DNA from 3 places in the Streptomyces sp. NPDC051173 genome. Region 3 is predicted to be linked to each of the others. Evidence: riboswitches for the same ligand, from Rfam matches in the RefSeq annotation. Region 3 holds a riboswitch; each other region holds the start of a gene.

Region 1 (3,249 bases), on a different contig from region 3:
ATGGGCGAGCCCAGCGGCATGATCGCGGCGCAGCCGACGTCCTCCAGACGGCGGGCGAGCACCGGGTCGTCGTTGGTGTACGGCAGGACCGTGAAGCCGTCGTCGACCAGGATCTCCGCCGCTTCCAGCAGCTCGACCGGGTCGGGCAGCAGCGTGCGCTCGTCGGCGATCACTTCGAGCTTGACCCAGTCGGTGCCGAGCGCCTCCCGGGCCAGGCGGGCGGTGAGCACGGCCTCCCCGGCGGTGTAGCAGCCCGCAGTGTTCGGCAGGACCCGGATGTCGTGCCGGGCCAGCAGCGACAGCACCGAGCCCCGTACGTTCGTGGCCAGCCGGCGCATCGCGACGGTGGTGAGCTCCGTGCCGGAGGCGAGCAGCGCGCGCTCCAGGACGTCCAGGCTGGGCGCGCCGCCCGTGCCCATGATCAGGCGGGACGTGAAGGCCGTGCCGGCGATGGTGAGCAGATCGTCTGCCATGAGGACTGATCAGCCTCCCTGCACCGCGGTGAGGACCTCGACGCGGTCGCCCTCGCCGAGCGTGGTGCCGGGCCACTGGCCGCGCGGTACGACGGCCTCGTTGAGGGCGGCCGCGACGCCGCTGTGCGCGGTGGTCAGAGTGCCCACCAGGATGTCGAGGGTCAGGCCCCGGGGCACCGAGCGGCTCTCGCCGTTGAGGCTGATGCCGATGTGGGCCTCGGGGCTGTCGGTGGGGTCCATGGGGTTCATACGGGCAGCTCCTGGAGCGTGTGCGAGAAGCGGAGGGGAGAGAACGGGCGGGCCTCGTCCGACAGCCGTCCGGTGGTCAGCGCCTCGGCCATCACGTCGCCGGTCAGCGGCGTGAGGAGCACGCCGTTGCGGTAGTGGCCGGTGGCGACGAGCAGGCCGGGCAGGGCCGTGGGGCCCAGCAGCGGGGCGTTGTCGGGCGAGCCTGGGCGCAGCCCGGCGCGTGTCTCCACCAGGGGCAGCTCGGTGATGCCGGGCACCAGCTCATGGGCGTCGCGCAGCAACTCGTAGACGCCGCCTGCGGTGACGGTGGTGTCCCAGCCGAGCTCCTCGGTGGTCGCGCCGACGACCAGCTCGCCGTTCTCGCGCGGCACCAGATAGACGTGGCCGCCGCGCACGACCGCCCGCACGGTCCGCGACAGGAAGGGCGCGTAGGCGTCGGGCACGCGCAGCCGCAGGACCTGGCCCTTGACCGGGCGCACCGGCGGCAGGACGTGCTCGGGCACGCCCGCGAGGGCACCGCTGCGGCTGCCCGCCGCGAGCACGGTCCGGCCGGCCCGTAGGCGGGTGCCGTCGGCGAGCTCGGCGCCGGTGGCCCGGTCGCCGGAGAGCAGCAGCCGTACGGCCTCCGTGCGGTGGAAGGTGACCCCCGCCCGTCCGCAGGCCGTCAGCAGGGCCCCGGCGAGCCGCCGGGGGTCGGTCTGGTGGTCGCCGTCCACGCGCACGCCGCCGCGCACGCCCGGTGCGAGCATCGGCTCCAGCCGGCGGCACTCGCGCCCCGACAGCCACTGGGCGTCCAGCCCGCACCGCTGCTGCAGGGCGTGCAGCTCCCGCAGGTGGGCCCGGTCGTCGGCGTCGAGGGCGACGGCGAGGGTCCCGCAGGCGCGGTAGCCGGTGTCCTGGCCGCTCGCCTCCTCCAGCTCCGCCGTGAAGTCCGGGTAGCGCCGCGCGGACGCCAGGTTGAGCGCGAGCAGCTCCTGCTCGCCGTAGTGCAGCTCGGTCACCGCGGCCAGCATCCCGGCCGCCACCCCGGCCGCGCCGCCGCCCGGCGCGGGATCCGCGACGGCGGTGCGCAGGCCACGCTGCGCGGCACGCCACGCCGTGACCAGACCGATGACACCGCCGCCGACCACGAGGACGTCGTACGTCCCCGGTGACGCTGTTGAAGACGCGTGCATGGGCGTCCAGCCCCTCCCTTCGCCGGCATGACCCGGATCAGGTTCGTACGGTCGGAGGCCGGCCAGCCTCCCTCTCAGCCCGGTCCGTCCGGGCTCCCGCGAGTGCTTGTACAGCGGCCACCCTAGTACGCGCCGCGAACCGTCCGGAAGGCCGGACGGAGGCGGCCGAGGGGGGCGTGCGCGGCGCCGGGGCGCGCCAAACACCATGACGTTGTGTCAGAGGTCTCGCTACGCGGTGCTCCGGTCAGGACCGGCCGCCGCCCTAGAGTTGATCGGGTGAGCGAGCACCGGAACGAACCGCAGACCACCAGTGACCGGCGCGCCGTCATCGTCGGCGCCGGAATGGCCGGGGTGCAGACCGCCGTCGCCCTGCGCGAGCAGGGCTGGACCGGCACGATCACCCTGTTGGGCGCCGAGCCCCACCGGCCCTACGACAGGCCGCCGCTCTCCAAGGCCGTGCTGCTGGGCAAGGCGGAGGGGTCCGCCTTCGAGGTGGACTTCGCCTCCCTCGGCATAGACCTCGAACTCGGCCGGGAGGTCACCCGGCTGCGGGCCGACGAGCACCTGCTGGACACCTCCGAGGGGCCCGTCCCGTACGACGTGCTGGTCATCGCCACCGGCGCGCAGCCCGTCGAACTGCCCGGCAGCGCGGGCATGCCGGGCGTGCACCTGCTGCGCACCCTGGACGACGCGGAGCGGCTGCGCCCGGTGCTCGCCGGGCAGCGCGACGTGGTGGCGGTCGGCGCCGGGTGGATCGGCGCGGAGTTCGCCACCGCCGCGCGCGAGGCGGGCTGCCGGGTGACCGTCGTCGAGGCAGCGGACCGGCCGCTGGCCGGAGCCCTGCCCGCCGAGGTCGCCGCCCACATGGCCGCCTGGTACGCCGACAGCGGCGCCCGCCTGCTCACCGGCGCGCGCGTGGCCGCCGTGGAGCCCGGCGCCGTGGTGCTGGCCGACGGCACCCGGCTGCCCGCGGACGCCGTGCTCGTCGGCATCGGCGCCCGCCCGGCGACGGAGTGGCTGGAGGGCTCGGGCGTCGAGCTGGCCGCCGACCGCTCGGTGCTCACCGACGACCGGCTGCGCACCTCCGTGCCCGGTGTCTACGCGGTCGGCGACTGCGCGTCCTTCCCGTCCGCCCGCTACGGCGAGCGGCTCCTGGTCCACCACTGGGACAACGCCCTCCAGGGCCCGCGCACGGTCGCCGGGAACATCGTGCACGGCACGGCCGAGGGGCCGGTCTACGACCCGGTGCCGTATTTCTGGTCCGAGCAGTTCGGGAGGTTCGTGCAGTACGCGGGCCACCACGTCGAGGGCGACGAGCTCATCTGGCGCGGCGACCCGACGGGCGCCGCCTG
Region 2 (3,249 bases), on a different contig from region 3:
CCACGGCGGGCGTCAGGGCGGGCAGCGTCACCCGCCGCCAGGCGGTGAACCGGCCGGCTCCCAGCACCCGCGCCGCTTCCTCCTGGCGCGGGTCGAGCTGCGCCCAGAGGCCGCCGACGGTCCGTACGACCACGGCGTAGTTGAAGAAGACGTGGGCGAGGAGGATCGCCCACACCGTGGTGTCCAGGCGCACGCCCCACAGCTCGTCCAGAAGCCCGCCGCGCCCGAGCAGCGCCAGGAACGCCGAGCCGACGACGACGGTCGGCAGGACGAAGGGCACGGTGACCACGGCCCGCAGCAGCTGTTTGCCGGGGAAGTCGAAACGCGCGAAGACATACGCGCCGGGGAGCGCGAGGGCGAGGGTCAGCGCGGTGGAGGCGAGGGCCTGCCAGGTGGTGAACCACAGGACGTGGCCGATGGCGGGGTCGGTGACGACCTCGCCGATGCGGCCGAACTGCCAGTGCCCGCCGTCCTTGAGCCCGCGGGAGACGATCGCGGCGACGGGGTAGGCGAAGAAGACCCCGAAGAAGGCGAGCGGCACGGCCATCAGGCCGAGCCGCACCGCCGTCGGCCGGAAGGACCGCCGGGACCGCCCGGAGGCGGCCAGCGGGCCCTGGGGCGGCTTCTCCGTGACGGCTACTTCAGGACGATCGAGGACCATGCCTTGACCCACTGCTCGCGGTTCTTGGCGATCTTCTCGGGGGCGAGCGTCGCGGGGTCGGTGACCTTCGCGCCGTACTTGGTGAACAGCTCCGGCAGCGCGGCGTCCTGGGCGGCGGGCTTGACGAACATGGTCAGCGGCATGTCCTCCTGGAACTTCTTGCCCAGCAGGAAGTCGATCAGCGCCTTGCCGCCCTCGGTGTTCTTCGCGCCGGACAGCAGTCCGGCGAACTCGATCTGGCGGAAGCACGTGCCGGTCGCGACGCCGGTCGGGGCCTCCTTCGGCTCCGGCTTCACGTCCATCACCTCGGCGGGCGGGCTGGAGGCGTAGGAGACGACCAGCGGCTTGTCGCCCTTGGCCTTGCGGCCCGCGGCGGATCCGGAGAAGCGCTGGTTGTACGCCTGCTCCCAGCCGTCGACCACCTCGACGCCGTTGGCCTTGAGCTTCTTCCAGTAGTCCTGCCAGCCGGCGTCGCCGTACTTCGCGATGCTGCCGAGCTGGAAGGCCAGGCCGGGCGAGGACGTCGCGGAGTTCTCCGTCACCAGGAGGTTCTTGTACTCCGGCTTGACCAGGTCGTCGAAGGACTGCGGCGGGGCCAGCTTGTGGTCGGCGAAATACGCGCGGTCGTAGTTGACGCAGATGTCGCCGGTGTCGATCGGGGTGACGCGGTGCTGCGCGGCGTCGAGCTGGAGGTCCTTGGGGACGCGGTCCAGGCCCTTGGCCTCGTACGGCGTGAAGAGGTCCTTGTCCAGGGCACGCGACAGGAGGGTGTTGTCGACGCCGAAGAAGACGTCGCCCTGGGGGTGCCTGGCGGAGAGGATCGCCTGGTTGACGGCCGCTCCGGCGTCACCGCTCTTGACCGTCTTGACGGTGTAGCCGCTCTGCTTCTCGAAGTCCTTGAGCACGCTGTCCGAGATCTGGAACGAGTCGTGCGAGACCAGGGTGACGGTCTTGCCGTCGGCCTTGTCGGAGCCGCCCGAGCCGCAGGCGGCCAGGGCGGGCAGGCCGAGCGCGACGGCGGCCGCCGCGCCGAGGGCACGCCGGAGGTTGGTGTTCATGGTGCGTCTGACTCCCTACGCCGGTATGACCCGGATCAGGTCCGAGGGTCTGCGGCCCGTGCCGCACTCTCAGCGCTCTCGCGCTCCCCTGTCGGATTGTTCATTTGTGCGTTCGTCTGTGCGCTCGGATGCGCGAAGGCACCGTATCAGTGCCGCACCGGGGCCACGCTCAGCGCTCGGCCGCCGCCAGCTGTCCGCACGCGCCGTCGATCTCCTGGCCACGGGTGTCGCGGACGGTCACCGGCACGCCGTGCGCGGCGATCGCCTGGACGAACGCCCGCTCGTCCTCCGGCCGGGAGGCCGTCCACTTCGAGCCCGGGGTGGGGTTGAGCGGGATGAGGTTGACGTGCACGCGCTTGCCCTTGAGGAGCCGGCCGAGCAGGTCACCGCGCCACGCCTGGTCGTTGATGTCACGGATCAGGGCGTACTCGATGGAGATGCGGCGGCCCGACTTCTCCGCGTACTCCCAGGCGGCGTCGAGGACCTCGCGGACCTTCCAGCGGGTGTTGACCGGCACCAGGGTGTCGCGCAGCTCGTCGTCGGGCGCGTGCAGCGAGACCGCGAGGCGGCACTTGAAGCCCTCGTCGGCGAAGCGGTGCATCGCGGGGACCAGGCCGACGGTGGAGACGGTGATGCCGCGCTGGGAGATGCCGAGGCCGTCGGGCTCAGGGTCGGTGAGCCGGCGGATGGCGCCGACGACCCGCTTGTAGTTGGCGAGCGGCTCGCCCATGCCCATGAAGACGATGTTGGACAGGCGCGCGGGCCCGCCGGGCACCTCGCCGTCGCGCAGCGCGCGCATGCCGTCCACGATCTGGTGCACGATCTCGGCGGCCGACAGATTGCGGTCGAGCCCGGCCTGGCCCGTGGCACAGAACGGGCAGTTCATCCCGCAGCCGGCCTGGGAGCTGATGCACATGGTGACCCGGTCGGGGTAGCGCATCAGCACCGACTCCACCAGCTTGCCGTCGTGCAGCCGCCAGAGGGTCTTGCGGGTGGTGTCGTCGTCGCACGAGATGTGCCGGACGACACTCATCAGCTCGGGCAGCAGCTCGGCCGCGAGCTTCTCGCGGGAGGCGGCGGGGATGTCGGTCCATGCCGCGGGGTCGTGCGCGTACCGGGCGAAGTAGTGCTGCGACAGCTGCTTCGCGCGGAACGGCTTCTCGCCGATCGCGGCAACCGCCTCGCGGCGCTCGGCGGGCGAGAGGTCGGCAAGGTGCCGCGGGGGCTGCTTGGCCCCGCGCGGCGCGACGAAAGTGAGTTCTCCAGGTGCAGGCATGGTCCTACCAGTGTCGCAGACGTGCGGAGAGGGGCCCGCCGTCCTGTGGACAACGAGCCCCTCACCGAGGAAAGCGCAGGCCGGAGCCCTATGCGCTGCCGACGAAGACCACCATCAGCAGCCACACCACCGGGGCGGTGGGCAGCAGGGAGTCCAGCCGGTCCATGATCCCGCCGTGGCCGGGCAGCAGGGCACCCATGTCCTTGATGCCCAGGTCACGCTTGATCATGGACTCACCGAGGTCGCCCAGCGTG
Region 3 (3,249 bases):
GCAGGACGAGCACGACGCGATCAGGCTTGACCTGGCCGAGCTACTGGGTGCCGAGTACCACCCTGTGGACGCCCTCGACGAGCTCTTGATCCCGAGGCTGGCACGTCGCGTGAAGCAGGCGATCAAGGCCCGCGGACAGGCCCAAACTCAGTACCTCGAACACGGCGTTCCCGCGTAGCGGACAGCGGGACGGCAGCACAGCCGACAACGCAAGCGCACCCGAGGTCAGCGCACGCCCACTTGGGCGTGATCAGCACAAGCCAGGAAGATCGCATCTACGGAGGGGGCCCAACGACGGAGCCCCCTCCGCCAGGTTGTCGAACCTACTCCGCCAACGGCAGGTAGACCCGGTTCCCCGCCGCCGCGAACTCCTTGGACTTCTCCAGCATCCCCGCCTCGATCTCCTTGTCACTGGCCGGACCTGCCAGGTCAGGAGCGAACTGCTCTGTGATGCTTCTGCTAATTTTCATGGAGCAGAACTTGGGCCCGCACATCGAGCAGAAGTGCGCCGTCTTCGCGGGCTCCGCCGGCAGCGTCTCGTCGTGGAAGGCGCGTGCCGTGTCCGGGTCGAGCGCCAGGTTGAACTGGTCCTCCCAGCGGAACTCGAAGCGGGCGTCGGACAGCGCGTCGTCCCACTCCTGCGCGCCCGGGTGCCCCTTGGCGAGGTCCGCCGCGTGGGCCGCGATCTTGTACGTGATCACACCGGTCTTGACGTCATCGCGGTCCGGCAGGCCCAGGTGCTCCTTGGGCGTGACGTAGCAGAGCATCGCCGTACCCCACCAGGCGATCATCGCCGCGCCGATGCCCGAGGTGATGTGGTCGTACGCGGGCGCGACGTCGGTCGTCAGCGGGCCGAGCGTGTAGAACGGCGCCTCCTCGCAGATCTCCTGCTGGAGGTCGATGTTCTCCTTGATCTTGTGCATCGGGACATGGCCCGGGCCCTCGATCATCGTCTGCACGTTGTGCCGCTTGGCGATCGTGTTGAGCTCGCCCAGCGTCCTCAGCTCGGCGAACTGCGCCTCGTCGTTGGCGTCCGCGATGGAACCGGGGCGCAGGCCGTCGCCGAGGGAGTACGTCACGTCGTACGAGGCGAGGATCTCGCAGAGCTCCTCGAAGTTCTCGTAGAGGAACGACTCCTTGTGGTGCGCCAGGCACCAGGCGGCCATGATCGAGCCGCCGCGCGAGACGATGCCGGTCTTGCGGCGCGCCGTCAGCGGGACGTAGCGCAGCAGCACGCCCGCGTGGACGGTCATGTAGTCCACGCCCTGCTCGGCCTGCTCGATGACCGTGTCCTTGTAGATCTCCCAGGTGAGCTCCTCGGCCTTGCCGTCGACCTTCTCCAGGGCCTGGTAGAGCGGCACGGTGCCGATCGGCACGGGGGAGTTGCGCAGCACCCACTCGCGGGTGGTGTGGATGTTGCGGCCGGTCGAGAGGTCCATGACCGTGTCGGCGCCCCAGCGGGTCGCCCAGGTCATCTTCTCGACCTCCTCCTCGATCGAGGAGGTGACGGCGGAATTGCCGATGTTGGCGTTCACCTTGACCAGGAACTTCTTGCCGATGATCATCGGCTCGATCTCCGGGTGGTTCACATTGGCGGGGAGCACGGCCCGGCCGGCCGCGATCTCCTCGCGGACGGTCTCCGGGGAGACGTTCTCCCGGAGGGCCACGTACTCCATCTCCTCGGTGATCTCACCCCGCCGGGCGTACGCGAGCTGGGTCACCGCGGCGCCGGACCGGCCCCGGCGGGGCTGGCGCGGGCGGCCGGGGAAGACCGCGTCGAGGTTCTTCAGCCCCCCGCGCGGAGAGGTGTGCTTGAGGCCGTCGTCCTCGGGGCGCATCGGGCGCCCCGCGTACTCCTCGGTGTCGCCGCGGCCGATGATCCAGCTCTCCCGCAGCGGCAGGAGGCCACGGCGGACGTCCGTCTCGACGGCCGGGTCGGTGTACGGGCCGGAGGTGTCGTACAGCCGTACGTCCTGCCCGTTGGTGAGATGCACCCGCCGCACCGGAACCCTGAGGTCCGGCCGCGAGCCGGTCACGTAGTCCTTGTGCCAGCCGATGGGACCGGTTTCGGACGTGCGTGCATCCTGCGAGGTCATGAGACCAGAACTCCCTACGCCGGCATTACCCGGTAACAGGTTCGGCGGTCGACGCAGCGATTCCCGTACGTGCCAGCCGTACGGAGGTCAGCGCCCTCTCAGCCCGGTGCTCCGAGCTCCCGCGATTGCAAAGGTGCCACCACGCTAGCGCTTCCCCCGTCCGGAGGACCAGAGGGGGTTGCGATGATGCGGGGCGTGACCCCCACGGAACCGCAAGCCCCCGCCGACGTCCCCCGCCCGAGATCCCACGGGCATGCCCATGGGCACTCCCACGGCCACTCGCACAGCCACGGACCGCCCACGCCCGTCTCCGCGCACCTGCGCAAGGTGATCGCGGCCGTGCTCATCCCCTTCGCCGTCGCGGTGCTCGCGGGGCTGATCGTGATGTGGCCGGGCGGCGCGCCTCCCCACAAGCACTCCGGCCTCGGCCTCGACCAGCAGACGCGGTCGGGGCGGGTGGTGAAGATCGAGGAGATCGACTGCGCCAAGGCGGGTGCCACGCCGCAGCAGCAGTCCCCGCAGCCGGGCGGCGGCCCGCCGGCGGCGCAGGGGCCGTGCGAGAAGTCGGAGATCGAGGTCACCTCGGGCCCGGACAAGGGCCGCACCTTCACCGAGCTCGTGCAGCCGAGCGCCTCGCGCCACTACACGGTGGGCCAGGAGGTCCTCCTGGCGTACGCGCCGAAGGCACCCGAGAACCTCCAGTACGCGGTCACCGACGTGGACCGGACGCTGCCCATGGCGCTGCTCGCCGGACTGTTCGCGCTGGCCGTCGTGGTGGTCGGCCGGCTGCGCGGGGTCTTCGCGCTGGTCGCGCTGGTGGTCAGCTTCGGCGTGCTGACGATGTTCATCCTCCCGGCGATCCTGCACGGTTCCGACCCGCTGCTGGTGGCCGTGGTCGGCGGCAGCGCGATCATGCTGATCGCGCTGTACATGTGTCACGGCCTCAACGCGCGGACGTCCGTGGCGGTCGTCGGCACGCTCACGTCCCTGATGCTCATCGGGCTGCTCGGCGCGCTGTTCACGCAGTGGGCGCACCTGACGGGCGACACCGACGACCAGACCGGCCTGGTGCACGGCCTCTATCCGGAGATCGAGATCCGCGGCCTGCTGCTCGCCGGGATCATCATCGGCTCCCTGGGTGTGCTCGACGACG

Evidence for each region. A riboswitch is a leader RNA that binds a small molecule or an ion and turns the genes downstream of it on or off. The one in region 3 is predicted to bind thiamine pyrophosphate.
Region 1: another riboswitch for thiamine pyrophosphate. It lies ahead of thiO (glycine oxidase ThiO); the one in region 3 lies ahead of thiC (phosphomethylpyrimidine synthase ThiC).
Region 2: another riboswitch for thiamine pyrophosphate. It lies ahead of AB0435_RS04895 (thiamine ABC transporter substrate-binding protein); the one in region 3 lies ahead of thiC (phosphomethylpyrimidine synthase ThiC).

The regions. Positions count from the first base shown of each region.
Region 1 is NZ_JBFBBD010000022.1:76,019-79,267, reverse strand. It holds gene AB0435_RS15015 (thiazole synthase) at 1-473, opposite strand, end outside; gene thiS (sulfur carrier protein ThiS) at 483-722, opposite strand; gene thiO (glycine oxidase ThiO) at 719-1,897, opposite strand; TPP riboswitch at 1,895-2,007, opposite strand; gene AB0435_RS15000 (FAD-dependent oxidoreductase) at 2,240-3,249, shown strand, end outside.
Region 2 is NZ_JBFBBD010000005.1:37,094-40,342, forward strand. It holds gene AB0435_RS04890 (iron ABC transporter permease) at 1-547, opposite strand, end outside; gene AB0435_RS04895 (thiamine ABC transporter substrate-binding protein) at 637-1,719, opposite strand; TPP riboswitch at 1,715-1,819, opposite strand; gene rlmN (23S rRNA (adenine(2503)-C(2))-methyltransferase RlmN) at 1,889-2,995, opposite strand; gene AB0435_RS04905 (phosphatidate cytidylyltransferase) at 3,084-3,249, opposite strand, start outside.
Region 3 is NZ_JBFBBD010000001.1:75,395-78,643, forward strand. It holds gene AB0435_RS00340 (NUDIX hydrolase) at 1-178, shown strand, start outside; gene thiC (phosphomethylpyrimidine synthase ThiC) at 324-2,096, opposite strand; TPP riboswitch at 2,090-2,229, opposite strand; gene AB0435_RS00350 (YibE/F family protein) at 2,292-3,249, shown strand, end outside.